2 regions of the Alteromonas sp. ABH4_454 genome follow, and region 2 is predicted to be linked to the other one. Evidence: riboswitches for the same ligand, from Rfam matches in the RefSeq annotation. Region 2 holds a riboswitch; the other holds the start of a gene.
What was found. Region 2 has a riboswitch for thiamine pyrophosphate ahead of ACYX4W_RS08735 (TonB-dependent receptor). Riboswitches for the same ligand answer to the same signal wherever they lie in the genome.
Positions count from the first base shown of each region.

Region 1: it holds a riboswitch for thiamine pyrophosphate, as region 2 does, so the genes downstream of both, thiC (phosphomethylpyrimidine synthase ThiC) here and ACYX4W_RS08735 (TonB-dependent receptor) in region 2, are expected to answer to the same signal.

Region 1 covers NZ_CM149972.1:940,678-956,257, forward strand. The annotation lists gene ACYX4W_RS04140 (MBL fold metallo-hydrolase) at 1-522, shown strand, start outside; gene ACYX4W_RS04145 (YcjX family protein) at 724-2,115, shown strand; gene ACYX4W_RS04150 (DUF697 domain-containing protein) at 2,112-3,197, shown strand; gene ACYX4W_RS04155 (threonine/serine exporter family protein) at 3,296-4,522, opposite strand; gene thiH (2-iminoacetate synthase ThiH) at 4,734-5,867, opposite strand; gene ACYX4W_RS04165 (thiazole synthase) at 5,864-6,634, opposite strand; gene thiS (sulfur carrier protein ThiS) at 6,636-6,845, opposite strand; gene ACYX4W_RS04175 (HesA/MoeB/ThiF family protein) at 6,832-7,656, opposite strand; gene thiE (thiamine phosphate synthase) at 7,649-9,271, opposite strand; gene thiC (phosphomethylpyrimidine synthase ThiC) at 9,268-11,178, opposite strand; TPP riboswitch at 11,457-11,568, opposite strand; gene ACYX4W_RS04190 (heme biosynthesis HemY N-terminal domain-containing protein) at 11,684-12,859, opposite strand; gene ACYX4W_RS04195 (uroporphyrinogen-III C-methyltransferase) at 12,856-14,025, opposite strand; gene ACYX4W_RS04200 (uroporphyrinogen-III synthase) at 14,026-14,757, opposite strand; partial or broken gene hemC (hydroxymethylbilane synthase) at 14,837-15,580, opposite strand, start outside.
Region 2 covers NZ_CM149972.1:2,000,567-2,016,146, forward strand. The annotation lists gene ACYX4W_RS08720 (tetratricopeptide repeat protein) at 1-944, shown strand, start outside; gene ACYX4W_RS08725 (GNAT family N-acetyltransferase) at 1,097-3,373, opposite strand; gene ACYX4W_RS08730 (acyl-CoA thioesterase) at 3,433-3,858, shown strand; TPP riboswitch at 3,988-4,091, shown strand; gene ACYX4W_RS08735 (TonB-dependent receptor) at 4,147-6,237, shown strand; gene ACYX4W_RS08740 (hypothetical protein) at 6,255-6,518, shown strand; partial or broken gene pnuC (nicotinamide riboside transporter PnuC) at 6,518-7,163, shown strand; gene ACYX4W_RS08750 (phosphotransferase) at 7,129-7,989, shown strand; tRNA gene ACYX4W_RS08755 (tRNA-Trp) at 8,177-8,253, shown strand; gene ACYX4W_RS08760 (alanine acetyltransferase) at 8,610-9,278, shown strand; gene rimI (ribosomal protein S18-alanine N-acetyltransferase) at 9,288-9,788, shown strand; gene ACYX4W_RS08770 (2OG-Fe(II) oxygenase) at 9,922-10,218, shown strand; gene ACYX4W_RS08775 (DMT family transporter) at 10,447-11,376, shown strand; gene ACYX4W_RS08780 (LysR family transcriptional regulator) at 11,384-12,280, opposite strand; gene ACYX4W_RS08785 (MFS transporter) at 12,473-13,672, shown strand; gene ACYX4W_RS08790 (TIGR03571 family LLM class oxidoreductase) at 13,683-14,591, shown strand; partial or broken gene dkgB (2,5-didehydrogluconate reductase DkgB) at 14,613-15,450, shown strand; gene ACYX4W_RS08800 (alcohol dehydrogenase catalytic domain-containing protein) at 15,481-15,580, shown strand, end outside.

The DNA.
Region 1 (15,580 bases), 1.1 Mb from region 2:
CACCCCAAAGCGATTAAGTGGTATGCGGGCTTTGCCGGGCGTACCGCTCACGGTATTGATTTGCTGCTAACCTGGTGGGTGGCAAACCGTATTGGCAAGCCTAGAATGCCTATTTGGTATAACCCAATATTAGCGCCAGATATCACGCTTGCCGACAATCAGCGGTTGCCGGGTTTTCCCGATTGGCAGGTAATGTACACGCCGGGTCATACCGATCACGACCTAACCCTTGCGCATATTCCCACGCAACAGGCTTACATTGCCGATGTGTTGGTACAGGTTAAAGGAGAGCTAGTACCGCCATACCCCTTATGTCACCCCAATCAATATCGTGAAAGCTTGAAAAAATTGGCGCAGTCACAAATTGATACATTCTTTTGTGCACATGTACCGCTAACTAAAAAGTCGGATATTGATTTTGAGCATGTTATCGAGAATGCACCTCGCAAACCTAAGAACCACTGGCACTCCAGTAAAAACCGTATAAAGAAAAAGTTCTTTAACCAAACTCGCGAACATTAACTTTCAGACTAAGGGTAACCTTACTTTTCCTGCTAAACGGCGTGTTTAAATGGCACTGCCCTTGCTTTTACACGTACAAAACCTCATTACTCTTATATCGCGAACTTTATAGCAAAGTAAGTGCAGTCCCTCTCGGCACGTTATGTTTGTTGGGATAGGCTCAAAGGTATAGGAGCTGCAAAGGCAGAATATAAAACAATAATGCAGAAAAATATCGCTACGCTTTTTGACAAAACTCGGGAAATAGCGTCGCTAACCGGCGACAAACTAAGTAGTGCGTTTAACAAAGAAACGCACCGATTCACTATTACTGGGCTAAGTCGAAGCGGTAAGTCCATGTTATTTACCAGCCTTATTACTATGCTGAAAAGCCGTAGTGAAGAGGGTTATGCGTGTTTGCCCCTGTTGCGATATTTACCGCCTTCCCACGTGCTTGATATGCGCATTGAGCCCATTGAAGGCTATAAACCATTCCCGCATTTGCAGAATGTTGCTGATCTTGAAAACGGCCAGTGGCCTAAAGCGACTGAGGAAGCGTTTGGTTTTAAGTTAGTGGTACGTTTAAAAGAAACGGCTTCACTAAAGCGCCATGTTTTGCCCCATAGCGAAGTGGTGTTTGAATTCATTGATTACCCTGGCGAGTGGGTAACCGACATTCCCATGTTAAGTAAAACCTATGCTCATTGGTCAGACTCTGCGTGGGCGCAGCTTAGCAGCGGACCGCAACAATATTTTGCCAGCCAGTGGAAAGCTTTTGTTAATCAGTTCGACTTTGAACAAGAGCCCACAGAACAGCGCATTCAGCTGTTAGTTAACGCCTACCGAGATTATTTGGTTGAAGCTAAAGCGAACGGTATATCTTTGCTGCAGCCGGGTAGTTTTTTATTAGAGTCGAGCGACTTTGATTGGCAGGCCTTTGGCTTTACGCCGCTGCCTTCTAGCATTACCAGCGATGTGTCGCACCCTTGGTTTAAAATCTTTGATAAGCATTTTTCAAAATTTCAAAGCGGGTGGTTAACGCCGTTAAAACAGTCCATTTTCAAAGAAACCGATAAGCAAATTATTTTGGTAGATTTGTTTGAAGGGCTTAACCATAGCAGACAGCATTTGTATCAGCTAAAGGAAACCCTAAGCCATTTGGCCGATACTTTCGTGTACGGGCAAAGCAATTGGTTTTCGCGCAATGTGCTTAAAAAAGAACAAATAGGCAAGGTGGCGTTTGTGGCCACTAAGTCTGACTTGGTGCCGGTAAGTCAGCGCGGTAATTTACTTAATTTGCTTACCCAGATTACCGAAGGGGCACGAGCACGGTTCGACGGTAAACCTATTCAGTTTGAACATTTCTTAGTGTCTAGCATGCAAGTCACAGACGACGGAAGCAATGAAGACGCTATTCGCTATAAAGACAGCGAAGGCCGCTATGTAGAATCTACGTTTGAACCCATACCCAGCACACTAAAAGATATGGAAGAGGGCAGTCATTTCCCAGTACCTAATGTGAGTGTGCCCAGCGATTTTAAAGCGCGTATTTTAGCAGGTAAGGGCGTAGACAGATTGCTTCAGTTTTTACTGGGCAAAGGAGAACAAGAATGAGCGAAAAACCTTATACATTTGATGAAAGCCCAGAGCCGTTTAGCTCGTCCGATATTAGTAATTCGCCCAGTTCGACCGTTTCTAGAAGTGACGCGCTTTATGGCGCGAATAGCGATCAGCAAGATAATGCAGACACGCATTCTCAAACAGCGTCTCAGGAAGACCAACAAACTAGTGCGGTGAACAAGCCACAGTATAAAACCAAGGTTAAAACGCAAACCTTAGATATTGCGCAACCGGAAACCAAGCTTCCGCAGCAGGTTGGTGAAGATGTGTGGGAAGTTGAAGCTAAGAAAGACGGTTTTTCGTTAGGTGCCGCCACCTTGGGCTTTGGTGTAGTGTCGTTAATTGGCTTTTTTGTATTTGAAGCCTATACCACCCTTGCGGCGAACCTTTCTGAGCACCCCATTGGTACAGGCGTTTTGGGTGCGCTGCTGGTGGGGTTTGTTAGCTGTTTCAGCTTTTTAAGCTTTAAAGAGTGGCGTGGCTATAAGCAAGTAAATACAGCGATGGAAGATGCTGGTGTTATCCGGGAACTACTGGCTAATAACGGTAGTGAAACATCGCCGCAACAAATAGACCGCGTGTTAAGTCAGCACGGCAAACGCTTTTCTAGAGGGTCTTACGCGGCCCATTGTTTCGACCGTTACAAGCAGCAGCTTCAAGATGACATGACGGGGCTAGAACGCCTTGGTCTTTACGAAGATACGGTATTAAAGCCTGTTCAAGAAAAAGCACATAAGGTACTAAATAAAGAGTCGGTGACCGCAGGAAGCCTGGCGTTTATTAGCCCAAATAACCTTATTCAAACTTTTGCCGTGGTTTGGATTAGCTTTCGCACCATTCGCCGTATGGCGCGAGTATACGGGTTAAGGCCAAGCACAGCGGGTAACTGGAAGTTACTAAAAGTACTGGCACAAAACATTGCGGCACAGGGCGTGTTCGACTTGGCTACCGACGAAGTAGCCAACCAGATTGGCGGCAGTTTGTCGGCCAAGTTTATGGAAAACTCGGCTGAAGCCATTGCCGCTGGCGCGCTTAACGCCCGTTTAGGACGAGCGTTAATCAAGTTGCTTAAATAGCACGTCTTGCCCACTTGTTAGGTTGCGCTAGCAATTTTGCGCAGCCTAATGGTACCAGTCGCGCTCTAACGCGAAACCCTCAGGTTACTGCATTAACGTTATAGCGCCTTTTTGGTGGGCATAACCACGTTAGCAAAGATAAGCCCCGCCACTAGCGACATAAAGATCAGAAACACTTCTTGGCCCAAATGGTCGGCCTTTACAAAGTCTTGGCCGGTCATAAACGAGTTCAAGCCAATATAGGTTTTAGAACCCGGCACCAGAACAATAAGCCCGTGCATTGCAACAATGGTGGCGGGCTGATCGGCAATGCGGGTGAACGCATTAGCAAAAATGCCTAGCGCAAATGCGCCTACGAATGCACCAAGCCCGGGGCTCATGTAATCTGAACTCCACGCAGTTGCACTGTAAGCAATAAACGCAGCTGCCAGTGCCCAAGGTATGTGCTTAATACGGGTTCTAAAAATGGCCACAAGAGCAATACACAGCAGGAACACCGCTAGCCAAGTTGCCCAGTAAGGCAGGGATTCAGCAGGGGTATACACGTTTTCACCAAATACGCTAAAGCCTACTGATACACCCAAAAACGCACCGAAATACAGTTTAAATAGCTGCATAATGGCGTCCATTGTACGGGCGGTACCCGACACCATATTTCGCGATGAAAGCTCGGCTAAGCCCATCGTCAGCGCAAGCCCAGGCACAAATACAATGACGGAAGAAAGCACAACCAAAGGAATATTAATGCCCGGGTCAACGTACTGGCTTATGGCACAGGTTAAAATGCCGCCTACAAATGCGGTAACAGGCTCTAGCATTAGGTTTACACGCTTCGAACGTTCTGCCCATAACGTCCACAGGTAGGCCACAATTCCCAGCGCAGCAGACCAACCTATTTCGCTCCAGCTTGCACCCATTAGCATAGCGAATGCGCCGGTGGCCATGGCAAATGCCGTACCGGTAGATAATTTACCGTAGGGGCTGCCCATCGCATCTATTTCATTTAGGCGCTTATCGGCTTCTGCTAGCGAAAGGTTTCCCGATAGTAGCTCGCTGGCTAATTCGTCGGTTAGCGACAGAGCATTCATGTCCAAATCGCCTGGCTGCAATCGCGCCGAGTGGTTGTACTCATCTTCGTGACGGTCACTCCAGATAACAAAAGTAAGCGAGGTTGGAGTAGAGATAAAAGAAGCATGTACACCTAAATACTCAGCCACGTCGCCAAGGTAGGCCTCTAGCCGAAATGCAGGCGTACCGTATTTGTGAAGCATTTTTCCAAGCTTCACAATAAATTTTCGAATTTGAATAAATTCAAAAGTATCCAACGCCAATTCCTTAACTTCTGATAAATGTAATATGGGATAAATAAGACGAAAAAGCCAGACACACAGGTAACGTGCCTGGCTAAAATTTGGGCGGATTCTACGGAGGGTTTTACATGAAAGCAAAACAAATTTTTTATTTGTTTTGCCCTAAAAAAACTAATCTTTTAATGCGTGATAAAGAAGCGTTTAACTGCCGCTTCAACGGAAACATTTATGCTCGTGCTTCAAAGGGCATCCAATCCTTCCAAACAGGCTCTAGTCCTTTCCTAGCAATTGCGTTTACCACTTCTGGCACCGAGCGGCTATCATCAATATCAAACTGATTTAAAGCCTGTGAAGGTTCGCTGTAACCGCCTGGCTGAGTTTGAGATGCAGCACTCATTGATGTTATCCCAAGCGGCATTACGCCGTCTCTGAATACCGCCGACTCGCGGGTAGACAGAGATAATTCCGCTTGCGGGTTAAACAAGCGATGAGCACATATCAGCTGCAGCAGATCTCTTTCGTTAGGTAGTTTGTTATTGGTAAGAGCGTTGCCGCCACTGCTATTACCTTCACAGCTTCTGAGGCGCGGAAAAGCAATAGATACACGGCTTTGCCAATAGTGCTGCTGTATTAATTTGCCGTGAAGGGCGGTCATGGCACTATCAACTCTCCAGTCACCTAAACCAAGTAACGCACCTATGCCTATTTTATCGATACCGGCCTGCCCTATGCGGTCGCTGGCTTCCAGTCTCCATAAAAAGTCCTGTTTCTTACCTCGGGTATGATAGCTGGCGTATTGCTGGGGCGAATAGGTTTCTTGATATACCAAAACAGCATCTAACCCTTGGTGTTTCAGTGTTTCGTATTGCTCCCTTTTTAGCGGCTGCACCTCCATCATAAGGTAGCTTACCTTGTCGCGAATGGCGCTGAGGGTTTGCTCAAAATAGTCTATGCCCACTTTGGTTTCATGTTCGCCAGTTACCAGCAATACCTGAGAAAAGCCCATATCTTTAATAGCTTCAATCTCGGTAAGCACTTCACTTATAGATAGGGTCTTGCGCTTTATTTTGTTGCTCATGGTAAAGCCGCAATAGGTACATTCGTTGGCACACAGGTTCGACAGGTACAAAGGCACGAATAGCTGCATGGTATTGCCAAAGCGATGACGGGTTAGCGCCTGCGCGCGACTTGCCATGGCTTCCAGATAATGTGAGCCGGCAGGTGAGATCAGCGCCATAAAGTCGTCTAACGAAAGTGTATTTGCGTTTAACGCTCGCTCTACATCGCTCGCGGTTTTACTGTTTATCGATAAAGCAAAATGCGACAAATCTTGCTGCATTAATGCCTGTGCTACCTTCATAGTGTTGGCTCCAAAAAGGCAGTAAGTGGGCTAGAGGCCTGCGCCAAATCAGATGTTGCACCAAGCCCTGCTTCAAACGCTTTTCGGCCTGTTTCTACAGCGCTTGCAAAGGCCTCTGCCATGGCAACAGGGTTTTGGGCGGTTGCAATAGCCGTATTTACTAATACTGCGTCAACGCCCATTTCCATAGCCGCCATGGCTTCACTGGGCTTGCCAATACCCGCATCGACAATGACTGGAATAGACGATTGCTCAACAATAATTTGCAAAAAAGGCTTAGTTTGTAAGCCTTGATTACTGCCTATAGGGGCGCCTAACGGCATAACAGCGGCGCAGCCTGCTTCTTCTAGGCGTTTACACAAAACGGGGTCTGCGCCACAGTAAGGCAGCACGTTAAACCCTTTCTTTACCAAAGCCTCGGCGGCCTGAAGAGTTTCGATTGGGTCGGGCAGCAGGTAGCGCTGGTCGGGGTGAATTTCCAACTTTATCCATGGGCTACCTAGTGCTTCATAAGAAAGTTCTGCGGCAAATATCGCTTCTTGGGCATTTTTAGCCCCCGATGTATTAGGCAGCAGGGTAACCCCTAACTCTCGAAGGGCCGTTAGCGTTTCGTCTTGCGCGCTATTACTTGCCACGCGCTTCATTGCCAGGGTAACAATGTTACTTTGTGCAGCGGCCACCGCGTCTTTCATAGTGGCGGCGTTGCTGAACTTTCCTGTACCGGTTAAAAGACGTGATGAAAAGGTGTGGTTTGCAAGCGTTAGCATATTAGCCTCCTGCAACTAGGGTGAAGATATCAACGGTGTCGTTGTCTTTAAGATAAGTGATCGACCATTCTTTTTTACTCACTATGGCGGCATTTCTAGCAATGGCGGTACCGTCGTCATTCAGTTGTTTCAGGGCGATTAACTCGCTAAGTGAAATGGGCGAAATCACGTTCATAGGTTGATTGTTTACGTTCACTTTAATTTGTGTCATTGCACACCTCGCAAGTAGAAGAGGGGGGTAACGCAAAGCTTTGAAGCGAACCAAGGCCTGCATTCCCAGTTAGGTAGTGGCCCCACTTGATGTCAGAATCGAATCCTTTTGCTAAAAACAACAAAGCCTGGGTTGCCTGATGACAAGCAGCCATACCAACAACAGGGCCAAGTACGCCTTTACTTACGCAGTCTTCACGTACGGAAACCTTGTCCACAAGGCACTCGTAACAACCAAAGGAAGTAGAGTTTTGTGGCAAGTTCAGTGCTTGCCATGTAAGGCCGCTGGCGGCTGCGATAAAAAGCGGAATAGAGGCGCAGTAGGTCGCAGCATTAATCTGGCGCCTTACCCTAATGTTGTCGGTGCAATCCAATACACAAGTGGCTGATGAAATTAAAGTTGGTAAGTTATTACTATCAACAAACTTGCTTTTAAACTGTATGTTTAAGTGAGAATTAACTTTTCGAAGCTCGTTATATAGAGATTTGGCTTTAAGTTCGCCTAGGTGCATTTCGTTGTAGCTAACCTGGCGCTGCAAGTTACTGATATCGACAGTGTCTCCATCTATCAATGTGATATTGCCAACACCAGCGCCAGCTAGATAGCGGGCGGTTAAGCTTCCTAGTCCGCCCAGCCCCACAACCACAGCGTGTGCGTTTGCTAAATTAAGCTGGCCGTCATTATCAATACAGTCGAGTAAGAGCTGCCTGCTGTAACGCTGTATGTCTTGATGTTCAATCTGGGCGCTAGCGAAGCCATTAGCGTTATTGACTGAGACTGTAGCGGTACGATGTGCTGATTGACTAAGCAAAACCTGCCTCCTGAACCAATGCTTGGTAGGCTTTAAGCGGATGCTCCGCATGAGTAATGGCACTAACCACGGCAATACCGTCAACACCGGTTTTAGCCACGTCTCTAATGCGCGATAAGTTAATACCGCCAATGGCGACGGTGGGTATGCCTTCACACAGCTTCACATATTTTGCCAAGCGCTCTACACCTTGGGGTTTAGAGGGCATGTCTTTGGTATTGGTTGGAAATATATGACCAAGGGCGATGTAAGACGGGTTTAAAGCGCGAACCCGCTGAATCTCAGCGAATCCATGAGTTGAAATGCCCAGTCTTAGCCCGGCGCTTCGAATAGCGTTTAAATCTGCAGTATCAAGATCTTCTTGGCCCAAATGCACACCGTAAGCCCCAAGCTCTATAGCTAGCTCCCAATAGTCGTTAATAAATAACTGACAGTTGGTGTGTTCCACTAACTCAATGGCCTCTTTTATCTGTTGGCGAATGTCTTGTTGTGAGCCTTTCTTTACCCTCAGTTGAATGATTTTTACGCCCGTTGGCCAAAGCCTCGCTATCCACTGAACGCTATCTACTACGGGGTATATGTCTAGGTTCGTATGAGTGAGTGTAGGGAAACGGGCTACATTACCTAGCACACTTTCTGAGGGGAGGTCGCTGTTCGACAAATTCTCTAGGCACAAATCTTTATTGTGAAAAACAGCGCTACCTTGGTGAAAATTTACCTTTGGAAAACTTACGGCGTGGGCGGGGAAACCGTTAGTTCGCGGGAAGTACGAGGGCAAATTAGCCCCATTATTATGAGCCTTAGTGCTGTCCGTATCAGACTCGCAAAGGGTCTTTCGCCTTACTTCACACACATAAGCATTAGCTAGGGTGAGCGCATCTTCAATGCAATAGTCGTTAACAATAAAAGCTGCAATGGCACTTGCTAACATGCAGCCAGTGCCCCGAAGTTTACCGTTATTGATTATCGGCTGACTAAAGTGAAGGGTGTGCGAGGCACAAACAAAGGTGTCATATACCTGAGTCTGCCATTCGGCGTGGCCGCCTTTGACGTAAACACTCTTCGCCCCTTTTCCAATAAGCCGGTTTATTGCTGACGCTAGGCTGGTATCGTCGTTTACCGGCAAATTAGCCAGCCAAGCGAGCTCGTCGATATTTGGGGCAACCAAATCTACTGTGTTCAGCAACTCGTCAACAACGCTTTCGCTTAAATCGCTTAACATGCCGCCAGATGAAGAAGACTGCACAGGGTCCCATATCACAAACGGGCGAGGCTTTATTAACGACTGAATACGTGCGCAAAGTAAAAGCGCTTGCTCATCGTTTGCGATAGCGCCAATTTTAATAGCGCGTGGCGGCGTATCTTCGTAAAGCACTTGCCACTGCTGGTTTAACGCAGATGCACTCATGCTTTCTGTACTAAGCAGATGCTGGTTTGATTGCACAGTAAGTTGTGTGGTGAGCACACAGGCATGAACGCTTAAATCGGCAAGCGTGATGGCGTCGCGGGTTATACCCGCGCCACCGCTTGAATCAACGCCGCCTATACACCATACCACCGGCAGCCTTGCGCTAGGTGGCTCTAGTATGGGAGTGGTTAGGTGGCTGTTTGTCATGGCAGCTCTACCTTGCTATCTGCAGTGTGATAAAGCTCAGCGCCCGATTGATTAAACGCATCAGCCATATCTTTCATGCCTTTTTGTTTCTCAAGCGCTTGGGTTTCTGCTTGTTTAGCGACGTCACGTACTTCCTGAGAAATTTTCATACTGCAGAATTTTGGGCCGCACATAGAGCAAAAGTGCGCAACTTTACCAGAAGCCTGCGGCAAGGTTTCATCGTGATAGGCACGGGCAGTGTGAGGGTCTAATGCCAGGTTAAACTGGTCTTCCCATCTAAACTCGAAGCGCGCTTTCGACATAGCATTGTCGCGTATTTGCGCGCCGGGGTGGCCCTTCGCCAAGTCGGCAGCGTGAGCCGCTATTTTGTACGTGATAAGCCCCTGTTTAACGTCTTCTTTGTTAGGTAAACCCAAATGCTCTTTAGGCGTTACGTAGCACAGCATTGCGCAGCCGTACCAACCAATCATGGCGGCACCAATACCTGAGGTGAAGTGATCGTAGCCAGGTGCAATGTCTGTGGTAAGCGGGCCAAGGGTATAAAACGGCGCTTCGTGACAGTGCTTAAGCTGCTCTTCCATGTTCGCTTTAATCATATGCATTGGCACATGACCAGGGCCTTCAATCATTACCTGAACATCGTATTCCCATGCTATTTTGGTCAGCTCACCAAGGGTATGTAATTCAGAGAACTGCGCATCATCGTTAGCGTCAGCCACGCTACCAGGGCGCAAGCCATCACCTAGCGACAGCGCTACATCGTATTTCGCGCAAATTTCGCAGATATCGTGGAAATGTTCATACAAAAAGCTTTGCTGGTGGTGGCTTAAGCACCACTTCGCCATGATTGAACCGCCGCGGGATACAATGCCAGTAACTCGCTTTGCGGTAAGGTGCACGTACTCTAGCAATACGCCAGCGTGAATGGTGAAGTAGTCTACCCCTTGCTCGGCCTGCTCAATTAGTGTGTCTTTAAACATCTCCCAGGTTAAGTCTTCAGCAACACCGTTTACTTTTTCCAGCGCTTGGTAGATAGGTACGGTGCCAAGAGGTACCGGGCTATTTCGCAGCAGCCACTCGCGGGTTTCGTGAATATTTCTGCCGGTAGATAAGTCCATGATGGTATCGGCACCCCAGCGCGTTGACCACACCAGCTTTTCTACTTCTTCTTCGATAGACGAGGTGACTGCTGAGTTACCAATGTTGGCGTTGATTTTCACCAAGAAGTTGCGGCCGATAATCATTGGCTCTAGTTCGGGGTGGTTAATGTTACAGGGAATGATGGCGCGGCCTGCGGCTACTTCTTGGCGAACAAATTCAGGCGTGATGGTATCGGGCAAATTCGCGCCAAAATGCTCGCCTTTGTGCTGCTGCGTTAGCTCCGCATCTTTAATGGCTTGACGGCCCATGTTTTCACGAATGGCAATGTATTCCATTTCAGGGGTAATAATGCCCTGTCTTGCGTAGTGAAGCTGAGTGACGTTTTTTCCTGCTTTTGCTTTTAGTGGTTTGCGGCTGCGAATAAAGCGGAAATCTTCGGTAAAAATGTCGTTTTCACGCTCTTTTGCAAAGCTTGATGAAACGCCTTCTAGCTCGAATGTATCGCTGCGCTCTTCAATCCACTTCTGGCGAAGCAGGCTTAAACCTTTATGTACATCTATGTTTTCTTGCGGGTCGCCGTAGGGCCCTGAGGTGTCATACACTGGAATAGGTGGGTTCGGCTCTAAGATAGGGTTTTCTTCGGTGCCACCGATTAGGCTATCGTGCTGGTGGATAAGGCGCATGGCCACGCGGATATCGTTGCGGCTACCACACTCGTAGTGGCGTGTGGAATTGGGGTAAGCTTCGCCGGCTAGTTCATTTATGAATTGTTGAGCTTGTTGGCGTTGTTCGCGTCTGTTCGACATAGCATTTTACCTTGTAAATTTAGGTTCTAAAAATGCTTGTCAGGAGTGAAGGAGAATACAGTGTGTAAGTGTTTGAAGGGGATAAGCCCGTTACTTTAGCGAGATTGTTGGTGAAGGTACTGGTGATTTCAGCACTTTACACCGTTGATATTCACTTGATGATAAACTTGAGCAGTTTACCTTGAGTAACTAGCAACACCGTAATGGGTTTGCCTGTACATCAACAAACAGCAAAACAATTTCGCTTCACAATGCCAAACTGTTGCTTAACATCGTGCACATTGTATTTTCTTGTTCCCTTCGCAGGTACTAGCCTGATCAGGTTCTACGGATCCCACTTACGCGGTCTCAGCTTACTGGGTTAACAGTGAAGCACTCCGACAAGTTGTTTGTGTCAATTAGGGCTGTTTGTTGTTGAAACAGCCCTAATTGAGAATTCCTTTTTACTATATCTTCAACTTTAGTAGGAATACAAGTACTACCAGAAAGCTAAACGAATATTCATTTAGCTAGCTAGTTGCTGTCCTTCTTTGTAAAGCTGAAGGGCGGTGGCTGTGTCATGCTTGCGCTCACTAATGGCAGATAGCAGCAATAAGTCTTCTTTGCGCGACTGCATTTTAGTGGCTTTAAGCAATGCTTTTTCAGCTAACACATCGTCGCCCGAGTTGAATGCCACTTGGCCCAGCGTGGAATAAAGCTCAACGTTTTCTTCGTCTTGCTTTATCCAGCTTTCAAGTAAACGTAATGATGGCGATGCATCAGGAATATTAAGCTGCGTGAACAGTGGGAATAGCGCGCTGTTCGACCCACGTTTTTGCCATTCAACTAACAAATTTTGAGCGTCGGCATGCATACCTTGGTCAAGAAGCTGTTGAATGTAAGCGGCGCGATAAGCGTCGTCGTGACGTAATTTACGAGGCAGCGTGTCCCAGTATGATTTAAGCTCAACGGCACCTTGTTTACTGGCAATTTCTGCAAACTTACCTTTGGCAATACGCTGGCTCCACGCGGTGTAGTCAGCTTTAGGCAAGGCTTTACGCCAGCCCGATAAATTCTCTTGAAGCACCTGCCACTTACCTAGCTTGGCAAGAATTTGCGCTTTCAACTGCACAACCTGCTTGTTGTCACGATCTTGCTCGTCTAGTTCGTTAAGCTTTTCGAGTGCAGCCTCAAACTTTTCTTCAGCTACATCAATGCGTGCATGCATTACCGTTGCAGCTACTTTCGCTTTCGGAAAGTCGGTGGCTTGAACCAGAAAGTAACGAGCTTTGGCTAGGTCGTCGTTGGCAAAGGCAATTTGCGCTGAGGCTAAATAGTTTACGCCTTCAAAATCACCATTGGTGGTTTTGCCTAACGCTTTTTGTGCCGAATCAAAATCACCTGCGGCCATGGCGTGCAAGCCATCGTAAAACGCGCGCTTGCGTTTGCGTTCACCTAAGGTGCCGAACCATTTATGTGAGCCTGTAATTAAGCTTAATGCCCACAGAACAAAACGGGATAGCACATACCAGGCAATAACGGCACCAATAACCAAAATACAGAAGCTGATCACGGTCATTTCAATAGCTGTACTTCCTAGAGAAATAAGCACGTAACCTTTGTCGCCAAGTATCATTGGACCAACAATAAGCGCAACAACGAATGCGGCTAATACCGCAAGGGCAATAGCTAACCATTTCATAGTGCACTTGCTCCTTGTCCAAACACCTGCTTAACGCGGCTATCCAGTAGACGTTCTAACGGTTTTTGTGACGCTAGCTCTGTTGGAATTGGACGCGATACATCGGTAGCCATTAGGTTTTGAAGTGCATCCACAAAGCCGGTTACCTGGCTTTTTTCAGTATCGTATTTTTCCGTAAGCAGCGTTTGTGCATATTGAAGTGATTGGCTGTAAAGGCCAGCATCGCCTTGAAGTGCGGCGGTTTGTGCGTGCATAAGCTGCAGACGAAGCTGCTCTTTTGCCAAGAACTGCGCTTCTAATGAAAGTACTGGCTCAACCGGGCCTTCAATAGTTTTAATAGTAAGAAAATCATTTACCAATGAGCGCCATACTTTTGCTAAATTTTCCTGCCAATCGTCAGCCGACTCTGACAAGGTGGTGTCTTCTGCGTTAGCGTCTTCAGGCTTCTCAAAAGTATCAAGGGGAAGCTTATCAATTTGTGCAATCATGCCGGTAAGCGCAAGCGCCACTGAGCTTTGCGACACCGGGTTTAGCTGTTGAAGGGTTTGAATATCTTCAGCTAGGTTAGCGCGAACGGGTAGTACCGACGGGTCAGCCAAAGACTTTAAGCGCTTATCTGCATTAACCAATAGCAAAATTGCTGTGCGAACATCGTTTTCCAGCCAAAGCTTTCTACCAGCCATACGAACTAAATAGTCAGCTTCCGCAATTAGCCAGTCGGCTGGGCGGCGACCTTCCATATTATTAAGCTGTTGAAGGGTAGACTCGGCCTGTAAGCTAAGTTTCTCGTTCTCAGATTTAAGTTCATCGACCGTATCTTGTAAGGCTTTATTCGTTCGCGACACGTCTTCTAGCGTCGCTAAAATGTCGCTACGCTCGCGCTCAATACTGTTTAACTTTGCTGTGTTGCTTTGCTGTGCGTTTGCGGAGTCTGCGCTAGCCGATTGCTGCTGCATGTAATACCAGTAGCCTGCGCCAGCCATGCCTATTACGGCTAAGAACAAAATGATTACAACGAACCACAATAGGCCGTTGCCTGATGATTTCTTCTTAGCGCCAGATTCAGTCGATTCACTCTGCGTGGCAGAAGACTCAATTACTTCTTTTTCAGCTTCCACTTTTACGAGTTCCTCTTTTTGTGGGCTATTTTCATTATTGTTGGCCATTCAATACTCCCAGTTATCCTTTACCCAGGCGATGAGTGCCTGATCGGTGGCTCGCTGACATACCGCTACCTCTTTAACACCTTTACTGTTAAGGGTTTGCGCGACTCGGTCACTCACTGTTAACCATTTAAAGGCTAACAAAGCGTTACCAAATTGTTCTATCAGTTGCAGTGCCATTGCTTCGCTTGTAGCGATAATGCCGCTAACTTCGCCCATTTTCCAATGTTTTGTGTAAATTGGGCGTGTAAGTTGCTCCCTTTTATAAACGCAAAAGCTATTCACTAAAATACCTTTTTCGTCTAATCCTTTTGCTATGGCTTCTCGTCCACCTTCACCTTTAATAATAACGACATGCTTACAGTTTGCCTCATTAAGCTGATGCATTGCCAGTATACCTTCGGATGTATGGACCTTTGGAGTAACAACATTCGCCGAAGAAAACGTTTCAAGGCCAGCCTGCAGTTTGCGCGCAGTGGCATCGCCAACGGCAATAATCAAAGGGAGTGGGGGGGTTGTGTCACGCAGCCCCGAAATAACACTATTCACAGCGTATACGCTGGTAACAATAATTGCGTTTACTGTATTTAGGGCTAAATACTCTGCCGCGGCTTTTTGTTCAGAAGAGATGTTAATAATGTCAGAAGTGGCGATCCCAACCGCATTAATGCCCGCTTGTTCGAAAGCCGAAGCACTCGCTTTTAATTTTGGCAGTGGGCGCGTGAACAGAAGCATTTTATTTAACTCTCATCCTTTTAAGTCTGCTGCGCATTCCTATGTGCCTATAGAAATGCGCGCTTCTACCAAATATAACTTAGTTATAAAGTGCTTTAAGAATTTCCCCAGCACCTTGCTCTAAAAGCGCTTCCGCTACTTCAACACCTATGTCTGCGGCTTTTTCGCGTGACGCAGTAGCAGACGCAAACAGCAGTTCAGAGCCATCTGGTTTTCCAACCATACCCGTTAAGGTTAGTACGTCGCCATCTAGGGTAGCAAAACTACCAATAGGGACTTGGCAGCCGCCTTCCAATCTCTCATTCATGGCGCGCTCTGCGGTAACACGGGTGTTGGTGTCGGTATGATTCAGTGCTTGTAGCAAGTTAATTAGCTCTTCGTCGTCGTTACGGCATTCAATACCTACAGCACCTTGGCCTACAGCCGGCAGCGAAATGTCGGCAGGCAACGGCATACGAATACGAGATTCCATTTCAAGGCGAATAAGGCCAGCGGAAGCTAGGATAATGGCGTCGTATTCACCCGCATCTAGCTTTGCTAATCGCGTGTTCACATTACCGCGTAAATCTTTAATGATGAGATCCGGACGATATTTGCGAATTTGGCACTGTCTGCGAAGGCTAGATGTGCCGACAACTGCACCTTGTGGCAACGCATCTAGGCTATCGTGGTCATTAGAAACAAAGGCATCAAACGGGTTTTCGCGTTCACAAATAGCGTGTAAACCAAAACCTTCAGGAAACTCTACTGGGACGTCTTTCATTGAGTGAACCGCGATATCAGCACGGCCTTCCAACATGGCTATTTCAAGTTCTTTAATGAA
Region 2 (15,580 bases):
ATTTGGTCGACTCTGTTGAGCCAAAAGTACTTAACGACACAGAGCACTCTCAAACACTTAAACTGATAGGTGATTTGAGCATGCAGGAAGAGAAGTACACTGATGCCATCAAATGGTATAACAAGTGGATGGAATTTACCTGTAAGGAAGATGCTGATGTGTACACTCGCCTAGCGCAAGCTTATTTTGAGTCTAAGCAGTTAGCTAAAATGATTGAGCCAGCAGACAAGGCAATTGCTTTGTATGAAGAGCCAAACAAGAACCCTTATGTTCTTAAGCTAACTTCTTACTACGAGCGTAAGATGTACCCTGAAACGGTTTCTGTAGCGGAAGATCTTGTTAGTACTTTCCCTCAGGAAAAGACTTGGTGGTCGCGTCTTGGCTTTTTCTATATCTTGGTTGAAGACTACAAAAAGGGTCTTTCAACGCTAGAACTTGCATACATGCAGGGTTATCTAGAAAAAGATTCAGAAATCAAAACGCTTGCTCAGCTTTATCAAAGTAACGGTATGCCTTATAAGGCTGCTAAGCTTCTTGAAAAGCACATGAAAGAAGGCTTGTTGAAGAACGATGCTGATATGATTGCAAACATTGCTAATGCATATCATCAGGCTAAAAACTTTAAAACAGCGGCAAACTTGTATGCACAAGCTGCGGCTAAGAGTTCAGACCCTGAGCATTATCGTAAACAAGGTACGCTTTTACTTGTAGCAGAAGACTATAAAGGCGCTATCAAAGCACTAGAGAATGCTCTAGAGCGTGGCGCTGAAAACCCTGAGAAGATTCACTTCACACTTATGGAAGCGAATTTCTACGCGGGCAACTTTAGATCTGCATACAAGCATGTACAAGAAGCTAAGAAAGATCGCTCGCTACGCCGTAACGCGGCAGCGTGGGAACCTTACATCAAGGAAAAAGCTAAAAACCGCGGTATTAATATCTAATATTCGGATTTAGCCAAAAGCCTCCCTCGGGAGGCTTTTTTTTGCCTAGTAATTTGTAGTGTTTAAAAGATAAGTAAGACGAGAGTTAAGGTAAAAGGCTACAGGATAGTAAAAAACACGCCTGTAAAAACTAATAGTTAGGCCTAGTGTTTTTACTTTAAATGTTCAAAAGCAGGGCGCAACTCAGTTCTTATTAATGAGGTAGCTTCTTTCAACCCATTTACGTTAATGCCATTATTTATAAAAACACCCTCGATTCGCTTTATATCTATGAACGAATTGCTGAATAGGGTTGTTAGGTAGCTTTTTGCATTTACCACCTCTATCAGTAGGTCTAACTTTTCCTGCGTATCCCCAGTTATTCTAGGCATATTGCGGCAATCTCGGGCATTACTTTGCGCTTTAAACAGAGCGTCAGATTGCGCTTCTTTCGACAACTTATGCAAAATTGGCCAAACATCTTCTAACGTTCTTGTACCCTGAATAAAATGACTCAGCTTTGCTATATAGATTTCGGTCACGGTTTTGGAAAGTTCATGCACATTGGCGGCGTCAAAACTTGCTTTTAATGACATAAGGTTAGCTACAAGTTCAGTTGTTTTAGGGGAAAGGGGCAGCACAGCTAACGCGCTCGTCTCACCACTGGCCTTGTTAGGCTTTCGGCCATAATCAACTATGTCAAAACCATTTTGAGTCCAAAAGTTATCTAGCTTCAATGTGGTCCCGTAGGACGTGCAAGTTGCATCTATGGACTGTTCACGGGCTGCGTTAACGACTTTATTAACTACATAACTACCTAAGCCTCTCCCCTGAAGTTTCGGATGTACAGCAATACGGTTAATTCTCCAATAATTATACGTGGCAGCTTTAGGAGTACTAGAAAGCAGGGTAAGCCTTTGCGCGGCTAAATGGCCTTTAGGACGGCGCTGTCCCGAAGCAATACCGGTTGATACATGGGTTAATCTAGTCCCACCTTCAATATTTATAATCGCGGCTGCTAACACAAGTGTGCCCAACTTCAGTGTGGCAACCATTACGTCAGGACTATCCAGTAAACGCATAAAATCGTCTGGCGTGGTTTGGTAGTGCGCCAGTGCAAGCAGGGACATAATTTGCTGAAGCGTGCTTTCGTTTAAGTTTTCAAAAGAACTTATACAGAATTTGCATCTCTCTATTAATTCAAGGCTGTCTTCTGACTCAATACCTGTGATGTTATCGTCGGCAGAGCTGCCCTCAAATAAACATGCGCTGTCAAAGAATGCTTCAACAGGATCGTTCTCAAACCATCGCAGGGGGGTCGACAGGGTTAAATGAATGCTGTCGTTAGGCAAGTTAGGAAGGAGTTTATGAATAAACCCGTTTCCTGAACCCTCATAGCCTTGCAGCGTGGTGCTAAAAATCCACTGAGGGTTTGCTGCTATTATTCGGTTTACGACTGGCAGGGGCATTGAGGCGGCTTCATCAACCACAACAAGGTCATACGCTGTATGGTTTTTGTTGTATAGCAGTTCGCTGTCAGGCGGTACCCATTTTACAGAGCCTAGGAACCTTCTTCCGTTTTCAACCGCTTGGTGCTCTTGATTCACATAGTCGGGTTGATAAAACGGACTGCCTGTTTTCTTGCTGTCATCAAAGTGGTGAAGATGAGACATTACGTTAGCAACGTTTTCACGCTGCTCGCTGGTAAGTAACACGTTTTTACCCTTCCTCACTAAGCTGTCAATAAATATACCTAACAAAGAAGATTTACCTCTCCCCCTCGGAGCAGTGATCAAGGCGTTCAACTTATTTAACGAGTAAGACTGGTACAAACGGCCGTATGCGCTTTCTTGTTCTTTGGAACGAAATAGCGAACCTCTATAGGCATTATCTAAGGAAAGCTTCTCTACTCGATAGGTTGCTAAATCCGGTAGTCTAGCTGTGGATTCAGTAAGTATTGCTATTCCAGTTTCGGCATGCAGGCAGTCAATAAAGCGTGCCAGGTATCGGCTATGGGCGAGTGTAAAGCCTTCTGAAAGAAAAGAAACTGAAGCATTGCTGCTCCAATGTTTCAACTCAGGACAGATAAGTATTAAACACCCGTGGTGTTTTACTATGCCTGCCACTGCCATTGCATCACCAGGCTTAAAAGAATCCCTACAATCCAATGTCGCAATATCGTACTCGCTGCCAAGCACTTTTTTCCGTCTCTTTCCTTTTAGCTCTGCACTAGTAAAGGTCGCTACGCTCAAAGTGGAAGTGTCATCAGCTAAAGTTTGAATAATGGATAGTGCGGCTTCACAGAGCGTATCATGACCAGAAATTACCAGCATTCTTCGGTGAAGTGGGTAAGTTACGTCTGATAAGAGTGAGCTGTTTTCGCAGCCATTGTCGCAGCTTTTTTTACTATAGGGGGCAAGAAGCCATTCGCGTAATTGATTTAGCGCCATGAATCAGTTTTTTCGGTATAATCTAACGCTATAGTAGCGATTTATTGTGAGGAATTCGAATGCGCTTTCTTTCTCGACGTTTAGTTATGCCAAATGATCTTAATTACGCCAATTCTTTATTCGGTGGCCGCGCGTTAGAATGGATAGACGAAGAGGCTGCCATTTGGGCAATCTGTCAGTTAGAGACCAATTGTTTAGTGACTAAGCATATTGGCGAAATTAGTTTTGAATCACCAGCGATGCAAGGTGATATTGTAGAGTTTGGTCTGGAAACCAAAGCCGTAGGCCGGTCATCTATTACCGTAAGTTGTCTAGTGCGCAACAAGGCCACTAAGAAAACTATCTGCTTTGCAGATGACATTGTATTCGTAAAGGTTGACCCAGATACTCGCCAACCAACGGCTCACGGCAAAACGCTAGAAGGGTTAAAAGCACAGACTGACGATGAAGTACGTCGTCTTAATATGAATATTGACACTGAATAGCCTCGGGCTTTCAATACCTTATATCATATAAAAATTATAACCTTAGCTTGATGTCTTATCTGCTTGACGGCGTGTATCTAACTGGTAGACTCCGTCGCATACGTTGAGGTTGCTATTTGCGTAGCCCAACACTATACCAAGGGGTGTCCGTTTACGGTCTGAGATCCACACACGTGGGAACCCTTACACCTGATCCGGATAATACCGGCGTAGGGATGGTTCACAGCATAGCCTTATCACCTGCCGTTAGACCCGGATCTTTTTTCTTAAATAAGAACAAGAGATCCCATGTATAAAACACTTTTCACACTATCATTGCTAGCAAGTTCTGTTGCTGCCTTTGCGCAAGAATCTGCAGCAAACAACACGTCAAAAAACACGCCTTCTGATATTGAACGAGTCGTCGTATCTGGTGACTTTCGACAAACTACACTTGACCAGCTAAGTGCTAGCGCGACGATTTTAGATCAAGAGCGTCTTCGCAGCAGGCAGCCAAGTCACATCGACAGTGTGTTAAACAGTATTCCAAACGTTAATTTTGCAGCGGGTGCTTCTCGTGGTCGCTTTGTGCAAATTCGAGGTATTGGTGAGCGTAGCCAGTTCGCTGAACCAATCAACCCTTCCGTAAGCTTTATTGTCGATGAATTTGATTTTTCAGGCCTTGCTGCAGCAGGTATCATTTTTGATACAAAGCAACTAGAAGTCTATCGCGGACCTCAGGCTACGCTTTACGGCACAGGCGCACTCGCTGGTGCGGTTAAGCTTTCTAGTAATAACGTAGGTAGCGACGCGCCAGACTACGTAGAAGCCCGTATTGGTAACAAAGAGAGCTACCGTATTGAAGGGGCAACGGGCGACGATATCAATTCCGATTGGGGATATCGCGTTGCACTTGTGCATAACCGTAGCGATGGCTTTGTAGAAAACACCTTTCTAGATAGAAGCGACACTAACAATATCGATGAGAGCGCATTGCGCTTTGCCGTTGAAGGCAGCGTAGACGAACGAACCACGCTTGCACTTACCTACCGCTGGTATGATATTGACAACGGCTACGATGCATTTTCGCTCGATAACGATAACAAAACACTGTCTGATGAGCCAGGCTTTGACGAACACCAAACGCATGCAGTAAGCGCACGTTCAACAACCAGTACAGCCGCGGGCGACTTCATACTTATTGCCACTCATGCTTCTCATAATATTGCTTATGGCTACGATGAAGACTGGACATTCACTGATTTTCACCCTTGGGGTTATACGTCTTTTGATGCGTACTACCGAGATGTCGAAACCCAAACCGGTGAGTTGCGTTTTGTGTCATCAGACAGTGCTGCGCTTTTCGATGGAATGACAGATTGGACGGTAGGCGTATTTTATAAAAACACAGAAGAAAAATTACTGCGTCAGTACACATACCTTGATAGTGACTTTGCCAGTGAATATACCCCAACGACTACTGCTATCTATGCTCAGACGGAAAGCCGTTTGAAGGACAACTTAGTGCTTGTAGCCGGAATGAGAGTAGAAAACTATGACTTCGATTACGCTGATAACAACCAACTTACACGCGCGTTTGACACCACCATGGTTGGCGGAAAAGTAGCGCTTCAGTATACGCAGGGTGATCACTTCTACTACGGCAGCATTTCACGCGGTTTTAAAGGCGCAGGCTTTAATCCCGACAGCCGAGTAAACGATAATCAACGTTTCTTTGATGAAGAATACAACTGGAACTATGAAGTGGGTGTAAAAGGCCCGCTGCTTACGCCTGCTCTTGTTGCTCGCGCTGCAATTTTCTACATGGATAGAACAGATACGCAGGTAAGTGATTTTGACGTTATCACTCGCGATGACGGCACGGCAGGTTTTGTAGATATTATCGATAATGCTGATTTGGGTACAAACAAAGGGGCCGAGCTAGAACTGAGTTGGTTTGCAAGCGATGCATGGCAGTTAGATGCAAGCGTTGGTTACCTAAGCGCTACATTTGAAGGATATACACTAGCAGACGGTACTGAAGTATCTGAGCAAAGACAGGCTCAGTCACCAAAGTGGACCGCAAACATTTACAGTGAGTACGCACTTACAGACACCATGCTATGGCGCGTAGATATAGACTATAAAAGCGAATACCGTTTTTCTGACGGCCATGATGTAACCGCGCCAAGCACAACACTGGTTAATTCTGAAATTGTTGTGTTGCACGGTGATTGGCAGACCTCACTGTGGGTTCAAAATGCATTTGACCGCGAGTATTACACTCGAGGGTTTGGTGGTTTCAGCAATGACCCTCGCGATGAGTATGCGTTTAATGAACCATATTACCAAATAGGTAACAGCCGCCAGTTTGGTATCACTGTTAAATACGCGTTTTAAAATAAAAGGAAACAGACATGCAAGTTATGGTTGAACTGTCGTTGTACCCTTTGGTTAACGAATATATTCCACCTATTCAAGATTTTATCGATAGGTTAAATAGCTATAGCGATATCACGGTGACAACATGTTCTACCAGCACGCAGGTTACAGGTGACTATGGTGTTGTTATGAAAGTACTCGGCGATGAAATGCAGAGAACTCACGAAGAAGTGGGGCAGGCTATTTTCGTTGCTAAGTTTTTAAATTTTGATGCCATGCAATCTAGAAAGTCATCTTAATGGCTAACTTCTTTTCTGAGTTCACTTCTCAAATTGCCGCTACTTCACTGCTAGAGTGGGTAGCGGTTGTCCTCGCTGTTGCCTATGTGTTGTTAGCTGCGAAACAGAACAGCTTGGTGTTGGCTGTGCGCCTTTGTAAGTACCGCAATTTACACCTGGTTATTTTGGCAGGTGACGTTGCCATTTCAGTCTGCGCTTAATTTCTTTTACATGGTAATGGCGGGATACGGTTATTATCAGTGGTCTAAAGGGGCGGAAGATGGCGAGGTAAAGCCAGTACTTCATTGGCCGCTGTGGGTTCATTTGCTCATTGTGCCGAGTATGTTACTGCTCGCTTGGGCTCTGTCTGAAGTGGCAAGCTCACAGTTCAATAGTGAGTACCTACTATTAGATGCGAGTATCAACTTATTGAGTGTGGTTACCACATTTATGGTGGCCCATAAGATACTGCAAAATTGGGTTTACTGGTTTTTCATAAATTTAGCTTCGGCATATTTATACCTGCAAGTGGGCTATGCATTGTCTGCCTGCCTGTTCCTAGGTTACGTAGGCTTTGCTGTATTTGGATACTATCAATGGCTTATTCAATATAAGAAACAAGGTGAACAGGTTGGATATCCTAGCCACGCTGCAAAAGGCGCTTAATCTCAGCGACAGTGCAAATGTTTCGGTACATCCTGCTGGCGCGGTAAACCGTGTTTATCGCGTTCAAGACCCAGCAAATAGCCTATCAAGTTTAAGTGAAAGCAACCGTCAAATAACCGTTCATCAAAAGCTTGAATATGTCCCCATTGATTTAGCCGTTAAGTGGCTGGGCGATGATGGTTTCAGTGGTGTGGAACGCAGACATCAGTTTGCTTTACAGCAACAATTATATGAAGTTGGGATAGCGCCGCAACCAATTTGGTTAAGCGATGATGAAACAATCTGGGTAGAACAGTGGGAAAGTCATAGAGCAAGCGCAGGGCTTTCTTCAACTAAACCCCCTTTACTAACGTTGGCTGAAACCCTAGTGCGCATTCATTCGTTGTCTATTACCGCAAGGCCACTAAATCTAGTTGCGAGATGGCAGCATTATTGTGATGTTGCAAAGCTTGACACGAGCAGTGACCTTTACTTGAGGGCGCGAGCATTTCAAAACAACGTAATTAATAGTGAGCAAGACGATGAAGACTGCGTGTTGTGCCACAACGACTTGTTGATTAATCACCTATTGCTTGGTACCAACAACTCGATAAAAGTTATTGATTGGGAGTATGCCGCAATGGGAAATCGTTACTTCGATTTAGCAAGCTGCTGCCTTATCAATAAACTTAACAAGAATGAAAGCGAAGAATTAGTTGCTCACTACGCAAAAGCTATGAATATCGACGAAGGCGATGCATTGGGTAAGTTTGAGTTACATTCTGACATTGTCCATATAACAAACGACCTGTGGTTTGCTGCGCTCAATGCGAATAAAAGTAATTAAACGCAAAGCGTGAAGCGCTTTAGGCTTGCCTTTGCGTAAGGCTAGTTCAATGGTCAGCTTAAACAGGCATATTTGACGTTATTCGATTGAAAAAACAGCGTATTGCGTGTTAATTAAGCATGCAGTGCATGGTAGTGATAAAAAGGCTTTACCTTTTTAATGTCATCCGTATAATGCACAGCGCGCTAGGGGTGTAGTTCGAATTGGTAGAACAGCGGTCTCCAAAACCGATGGTTGGGGGTTCGAGTCCCTCCACCCCTGCCACTTTTTCTTCTTGTGAACGATTCAGTTCAAATAAACAAACTTCTTTGTAAACTACTTATCTCGTTTTTTCTACAAGCCTATTTTTCATAGTTTTTATTCATAGTGCTTACTATTAGTGTTTTGCCACGTGAGTTTAAATACTCAATAGCCTAAGCGTTAGCTAATGCTTTAAGTCGTAATGCTTGTAAAGTAAAAGATTCCAATGCCTCTCTGGCTGATGGGTAGTATTTATTATTCTTTGTGTGCATACGGCATAGCGCACTTTAGGTAAAAGAATGCGATAGTTATTCATTCAGCTCAGCAACTTTAGTAAACTTGGGCAAACAACGGTTTATTTACTTTAGGTCTTTTACGCAATGTCTCTTACTTCATATCAGCAGGCGGTATTACAGGAAATGGGGATCCCAGTGTGGATCACTAAAGACGCCCATGCGAAGATGAAAAAGCAGGAAGGCTTAAAAGAAGACAACGCCTCAGCACCAATGCATGGCGCGGCTGCTAGTACATCGCCGCAAACATCTTTTAGCCAAAACGGTCAGGAACATAAGCCGCCATCAACGCCAATCTCACAAGAAGAAAAACAGTCACGTCTTGCCCAATTAAGGGCAAATGTAGGCAGTAGTGCAAAAGACAAACCTAAGCCTAAAGATGCTGTCACAGCCAAAACGCCCACTCGTTACGCGCCATCAAATGAGGCAGCTGAGCAAAATGTCGCTAATCAATCAGAAGTCGCGCAAAGCGAAGCTAAAGGACCTTTATCGCCAGAAGGTATTCCGTTAAGTGCTGAGCATAGAGCGAAGTCTCAGCAATGGCTTAAAGACTTGCAGCTAGCCTGTGTTCAGTTAGGTATTCCGTCACATTGGGCTAGCACCATAATGATTGGGCGTACGCTATCAGTAACTGAAACTGCCATTATATTGCCAGCCACACCGCTTAAACTCACCGCCACGCAGAAACGGGCGTTATGGGCACAGCTCGTCAGCGCGGGTAAAGCGTTAAACAACGCTTCCGTTGCACCCCAATAGTCTAAACCTATGAAGTTAGTCATCGTAACACCTGAAAGCTTTGATAAGCATATTGAAAGTGCACATGTTATCCATCAGCACTCGCAAGTCGCACCTTGGAAGTTAAGCACCTTTGCGGATTGCTTTACTAAACCCTATTACGGAGTGTTTGCCTTTGAAGGTGACGAGGTAATCGGCTATGCCATTATGCTTGAAGTTGTTGATGAAGCAACGCTAATGGATATAGCTGTAGATAAAAACGCTAGAGGTAAAGGAGTAGGGCGGGCTTTAGTTGATTTTGTCGTTGAAATGTCGGTGAAAAATGGCATGGGAGAAATCTGGCTGGAAGTTCGTGAAAGTAACTACACGGCTATTTCTCTGTACGAGAGTTCAGGTTTTGAACATATCGAAACTCGTAAAAACTATTACACCGTAGAAAGCAGCGATAACGACAAAAGCGGTATCAATGGAAATATCGCACAAAAAGAAAACGCTAAAATCATGAAGTGGACGAACTCAAACCTAATCTAGTCTGCGGCTCCACCGTTAGGCATATGCGTTTCATGTATATTAAAGCACTATCCGAACTCAGCATATGCTTCCCAGCACTTAGCCCTGCGTGTTTAAATTGCACCATGTTCTCGCCATCCAAGGTGAAATTAGCATGGCCAAAGTGCTCAACAAGGCAATAGTTTCGTCAAAACGTTTTGCCATAAATGTGGTTACCTATAAAGAGGGACATCGTGTGTTAGAACATAACGACCCTATGGGAAGCGGGCGTTATTTTAAATTTAACGTAGTGCTAAAAAAGCCTGAGCTGGGTGGCCAGTTTTGGGCGGAGAAAGTGATTTTTAATTTATTCAATCGAATCTACTTCTTTCGACCCGACAAATACATGCACAGTGTCAGTAAAATAGAGAATGGAGAGCGTAAGCTACTCTCCATTGCCTTGTACCTGTAAATCATATTTTTACGTTGCGGCGAAAGACCCGTATAGCAAAGTTTCCACGGGTTTTTAAAAAGTTGACCATATGGTCGACAAAATAACGTTATTGCACGGCAGGCTAGGTTTCAATTCACCGCCATTTCACTTATATTTGCGCCCTTAAAATTCTCCGCCTACATTCAGCTTACTCGGCGGTAGAAACTTTTCTTAACGCATTTCGTGTAATTGGATTTTTAAAAACGCATGTCTTCATTATCGGTGGCGGAAAAAGAGCAATCAAAAGGTATTAAAATGCTTTTGGTTGCGGTGTTGTGCTTAGGACTTAACTGGCCAGGTATGAAACTAGGGCTAGAGATCGTTGGCCCTGTGTGGATGGTGTGCTTACGCTTCTTGTTAAGCCTTCCCGTACTTGCGCTGTTTGTACTTATCACCAAAAAACGTTTACCGGTGCTCAATCGTAAAGATCGCTCGGTAGTTTTTGTCGTTGCGTTTTTCCAGTTTATCCTATCTATGGGGCTTATTACTGTCTCCCTGCAGTTTATCCCCGCGGGCACGGCCAGTATTCTTATTTATACCACCCCTCTCTGGATGCTGCTTATCGATACATTATGGTATCGGCAACGCCCGCCTTCTAAGCGATTAATCCTTACCGGTATATCTACTATTGGCTGTGCAATGATTTTATTTGCTTCGGGAGAGCCAGGCGCATGGCTACCCCTGTTTGGGATGCTGTTAGCGTCTGCATTGTGGGCGATCGCTATTCGTCGAGTGTCTTTTCATAAATGGAAAGGTAGCGTTATTGAGGCGGTATTCTGGCAATTCACCATTGCTGGTTTCGCCATGCTTGCTATTGCTCTGATAGTAGAGCCAACGCCAAATTTTGGGGCCTACGATCTAATTGACTGGCTGTTACTTGCCTACATTGGCCCTGTGGCAACGGGTCTTGGTTTTGGCCTTATGGTTGCGGCTGGACCTAAATTACCGCCAGATAAAATCGTTCTTATTAGTACACTTACCCCGATTGTGGGCTATGTAAGTTCTGTGATATTACTTAAAGAAACGCTGCTGCCTATGGTTATGGCCGGCGCAATATTGATGATTGCAGCGCTAATCGTAAACGGCCTTTCACCAAGTATGCTTAAGAAAATACTAGGCAAAGGACGCACAAAGTAATCTCTGTTTAAAGCGTTAAGCGAGGTTGGATAAAGTCTAAAAACGCAGAGATACGAGACGATACGGCGCTATTTTTGTAGTACACCGCTTGCACTGATTCTCTGCGATTTGGACTCACAATATCCTCGCTAAACAAATCGACAAGCGTGCCCTCGCTAATATCCTTATGAACCATAAAGTGGGAAAGTAACGCGATACCTTGCCCTGCAATGCATAGTTGTCGAATGGTTTCACCGCTTGACGCATGAAGGCTGTATTGCAAGTTGATATCTTGCTTAAGTGGCCATTTATTTAGACTTGGTGAGTCGCTAAAGCCAATCAGTTTGTGTTTGTTTAGCGTGCTAATTCCATCATCGTTTTCAGATATGGGATATTTTTCAAGATACTGTGGACTTGCCACAATATGTAGTTTACTTTTTCCTAGACGTCTAGCATGCAAGTTAGAGTCGCTTAAATCACCAATACGTATTGCGATGTCGGTTTTGTGTTCTAACAAGTCGATAATGCTATCGTGACTGGTGATATCAAGCGTTATGTCAGGAAATGCTTCTCGAAATTCACCCACTAACGGCGCTAACTGGTGGAGTACAAACGGGCTCGCAGCATCAACCCGAAGTTTTCCAGACGGGGTACGCTTCAACAGCCGAAGTGCCTCTTCACCTTTTTCCAATATATTTAGCCCGTCTCTGGCATATTGCAGAAAAAGCTCACCTTCTTCTGTTAGCTCTAGCCGTCTGGTAGTGCGATTCAATAGGGTTACATCTAAGCTATCTTCAAGGCGGGTAACCGCTCTGCTGACTTTCGCAACCTGCTGATTAAGCAAATTTGCAGCACTGGAAAAACTACCTGTATCCACAACGGTTAGGAAGGCTTCTAAATCTTCAGTTTTTGATGAGACTGGCATTACACACCTTATATTTTCAAATACCGCAAAAGTATTTTGTCATTAGTGCTGTTTTTTGCAAATAAATTTATCGTCAAACTGTACGCACTTTATTAATGGCTTTCAAAAAACGGTGTAGTTGTTCGTTCTAGAAGCCAATGGTGGCGTTGTTAATCAAGCCATCTCGTTAATTACTTTTTGAGGATAATTGAAATGCCTATTGCATTATTTGCGTTAACGTTAAGTGCGTTTGCTATTGGCACAACAGAGTTCGTGATAGTGGGGCTTGTCCCCACCATTGCTACTGATCTTGGTGTTACGTTACCGAGCGCAGGCTTACTGGTAAGCTTGTACGCCGTTGGTGTTGCCGTTGGCGCACCGGTTCTTACCGCCCTTACGGGAAAGTGGAATAGAAAGCATGTTCTGCTTAGCTTAATGGCGCTATTTGTGGCTGGTAATATTCTCGCTTGGCAAGCGCCTAGCTACGAGAGCTTAATTTTAGCTCGCATATTGACAGGCCTAGCGCACGGAGTGTTCTTCTCCATAGGGTCCACTATTGCTACTGGGCTTGTGGCGAAAGAAAAAGAGGCCAGTGCTATTGCCATTATGTTTACTGGTTTAACCGTAGCTCTTGTGACCGGTGTGCCCTTAGGGACTTGGATTGGTCAAAATTTCGGTTGGAGAGCAACTTTCCTTGTGGTTTCCGCACTTGGCACACTTGCGCTAATTGGTAGTGCGTTGTTGGTACCGAGCAATCTTAAACAAAGTAAGCCTGCCACCTTGGGTGAACAAATGAAAGTGTTGGTTCAGCCTCGTCTGGTATTAGTGTATCTAATGACGATTTTGGGGTATGGCGGCACGTTTACGGCATTCACCTACCTCGCCCCTATATTGCAGGAAGAGGCGGGTTTTGCGCCCTCAGCCATTAGCTTAATTATGTTGGTTTACGGTGTATCTGTCGCGGTAGGCAATATTTATGGCGGCAAGCTTGCTGACAAAAAAGGCCCAATCCGTGCGCTAACAATCATCTTTTCAGCCCTTGCAGTCATCTTGTTTGCGCTGACATTTACCATGGGCAGTAAAGTTGCCGCAGTGATTACTGTTTTAGTGTGGGGGGCATTTGCCTTTGGCAATGTGCCAGGGCTACAGGTTTACGTTGTTCAATTAGCAGAGAAGTTTACCCCTAATGCCGTCGATGTGGCATCAGGTTTAAATATTGCGGCATTTAACATTGGCATAGCAGTGGGTTCCATCTTAGGTGGCGCAATTGTCGATGGCATGGAGCTATCAGATACCGCATGGATTGGTGCGCTTATTTCTGTCTCAGCTTTGGTTGTTACTCGCTACAGCGGCTATTTAGACAAGCGCGCACTCAATACTGCGAATACGGCGAATAATACAACGAGCGCGTAGGGAGGTCACAATGACGACAAATACCTTTGATAAGCTTGCACAACATACGTTCTCTGTAGGTGTAGAGCTTCCGTTAGATAACGACTGGGCACATTTCGACGCCACAAAAGGTACGCCGTTTGGCGTACCTGATATGACCGAGCATCACAGCCGTATTCAGCTAGCTGACAAGCTGGGGTTTAAAGCAGCGTGGGTACGAGATGTACCAGTTTACGACCCTAGCTTTGGTGACGCGGCTCAGGTTTTCGAAACCTTCACTTACTTGGGCTATTTAGCAGGTATCACAGACAATATTCTATTAGGCACAGCCGCTGTTGTTTTACCTCTTAGGCAGCCATGGCTTGTTAAAAAGGCGGCAGCAACGGTGCAGCAGCTAAGTAACGACCGCCTTATACTCGGTGTAGCCAGTGGGGATAGACCAGTGGAATATCCGTTGTTCGATGTTGATTTTGACAGTCGCGGCGAGCAATTCAGGCAGTCACTAGAGATTGTAAAGTACGGTGAAAATTCTCTTAAGCCTGGCATGTCACTGTTACCACGCTCAACAACGCAACCGTTGTACGTTGCAGGACTTGCACAGCAAAACCCTCAGTGGGTTGGCGAAAATATGGACGGTTGGCTAGCGTATCCAGGTACACCGAACGACCATGCAAAGCGCGTAGAACTATGGCGAAATGTCGCTGGCAACAAGCCGTACGTTAGTTTTATTCATCTCAATTTGGTTGAAGACGATGAAGCGCCCATAAAACGCCACCGATTCGGGGTTGAAACTGGTGTAAACGGGCTTATCAAAGAACTCAATGCAATGAAAGAAGCGGGGGTTGATCATATTGGCCTGCACTTCAGACGTAATACGCAACCTGTAGAAGACGCGATGCAGCGCATTGCTGACAAGGTATTACCTCACTTTCATAAATAACGGAACCAACAAGGAGGCATCATGCCGAATGTAAATCAGTCACAATCTAAAATTCCTTCGCTAGGTGTAGGCACGTTTCGCTTAAAAGACGATGAAGCCTATAACAGCGTGACAATGGCACTTGAAGTGGGTTTCCGTCACATTGATACGGCGCAAATTTACGGCAATGAAGAAGCGGTAGGTCGCGCTATTAAAGACGCTATTGCAAACAATCTTGTTGCACGTGAAGACCTTTTTGTCACCACCAAGGTATGGAACGACAAGCTGAATAAAGCAAGCTTTGTGGATAGCGTAAAAGAAAGTTTGGAAAAGCTTCAACTGTCATACGTTGACCTGCTACTTATTCATTGGCCGTCACCGGAAAATGGCGAAAGCATGGAAGAGTACCTAGGTGAATTGCTGCGCGTTAAGGAGCTAGGCCTGACAAAAGAAATTGGTATTTCTAACTTTACCGTGGCACAAATTGAAGAAGCGGTGAGTATCTTGGGCGAGGGCGTTATCGCAACGAATCAGGTAGAGGTGCACCCTTATCTTACTAATGGAAAAGTGCGTGCAGCGTGCGAGAAGCATGGCATCACAGTTACAGGGTATATGCCGTTTGCTGTGGGCAAAGTGCTAAAAGACGAGACTATCACTGCGATTGCAGATAAATATGGTGTAAGTACTGCTGAGGTAGTCGTAGCCTGGGAAGCTGGCCCATGGTTTAGTCACTATTCCATCGTCGACTAAGCGTAAAAACCTGGAAACCAATTTCAAAGCGCTTGAACTTACCTTAGATGCAGAGGATATAGCGAAAATTGATGCGCTAGATTGTGGCGACCGTCAAGCCAACCCAGATTTCTCACCTGCGTGGGACTAATTGGAAAAATCACCGTGTTAAGGAGCTTTTATGGAAGCTAACGTTTGGCAATTTGATCAGGCCGGCGCTGCACTGGTACAAGATGTACGGGAATTTTCTGAGCCAGAAGCAGGGCGTATTGTTGTGCGCA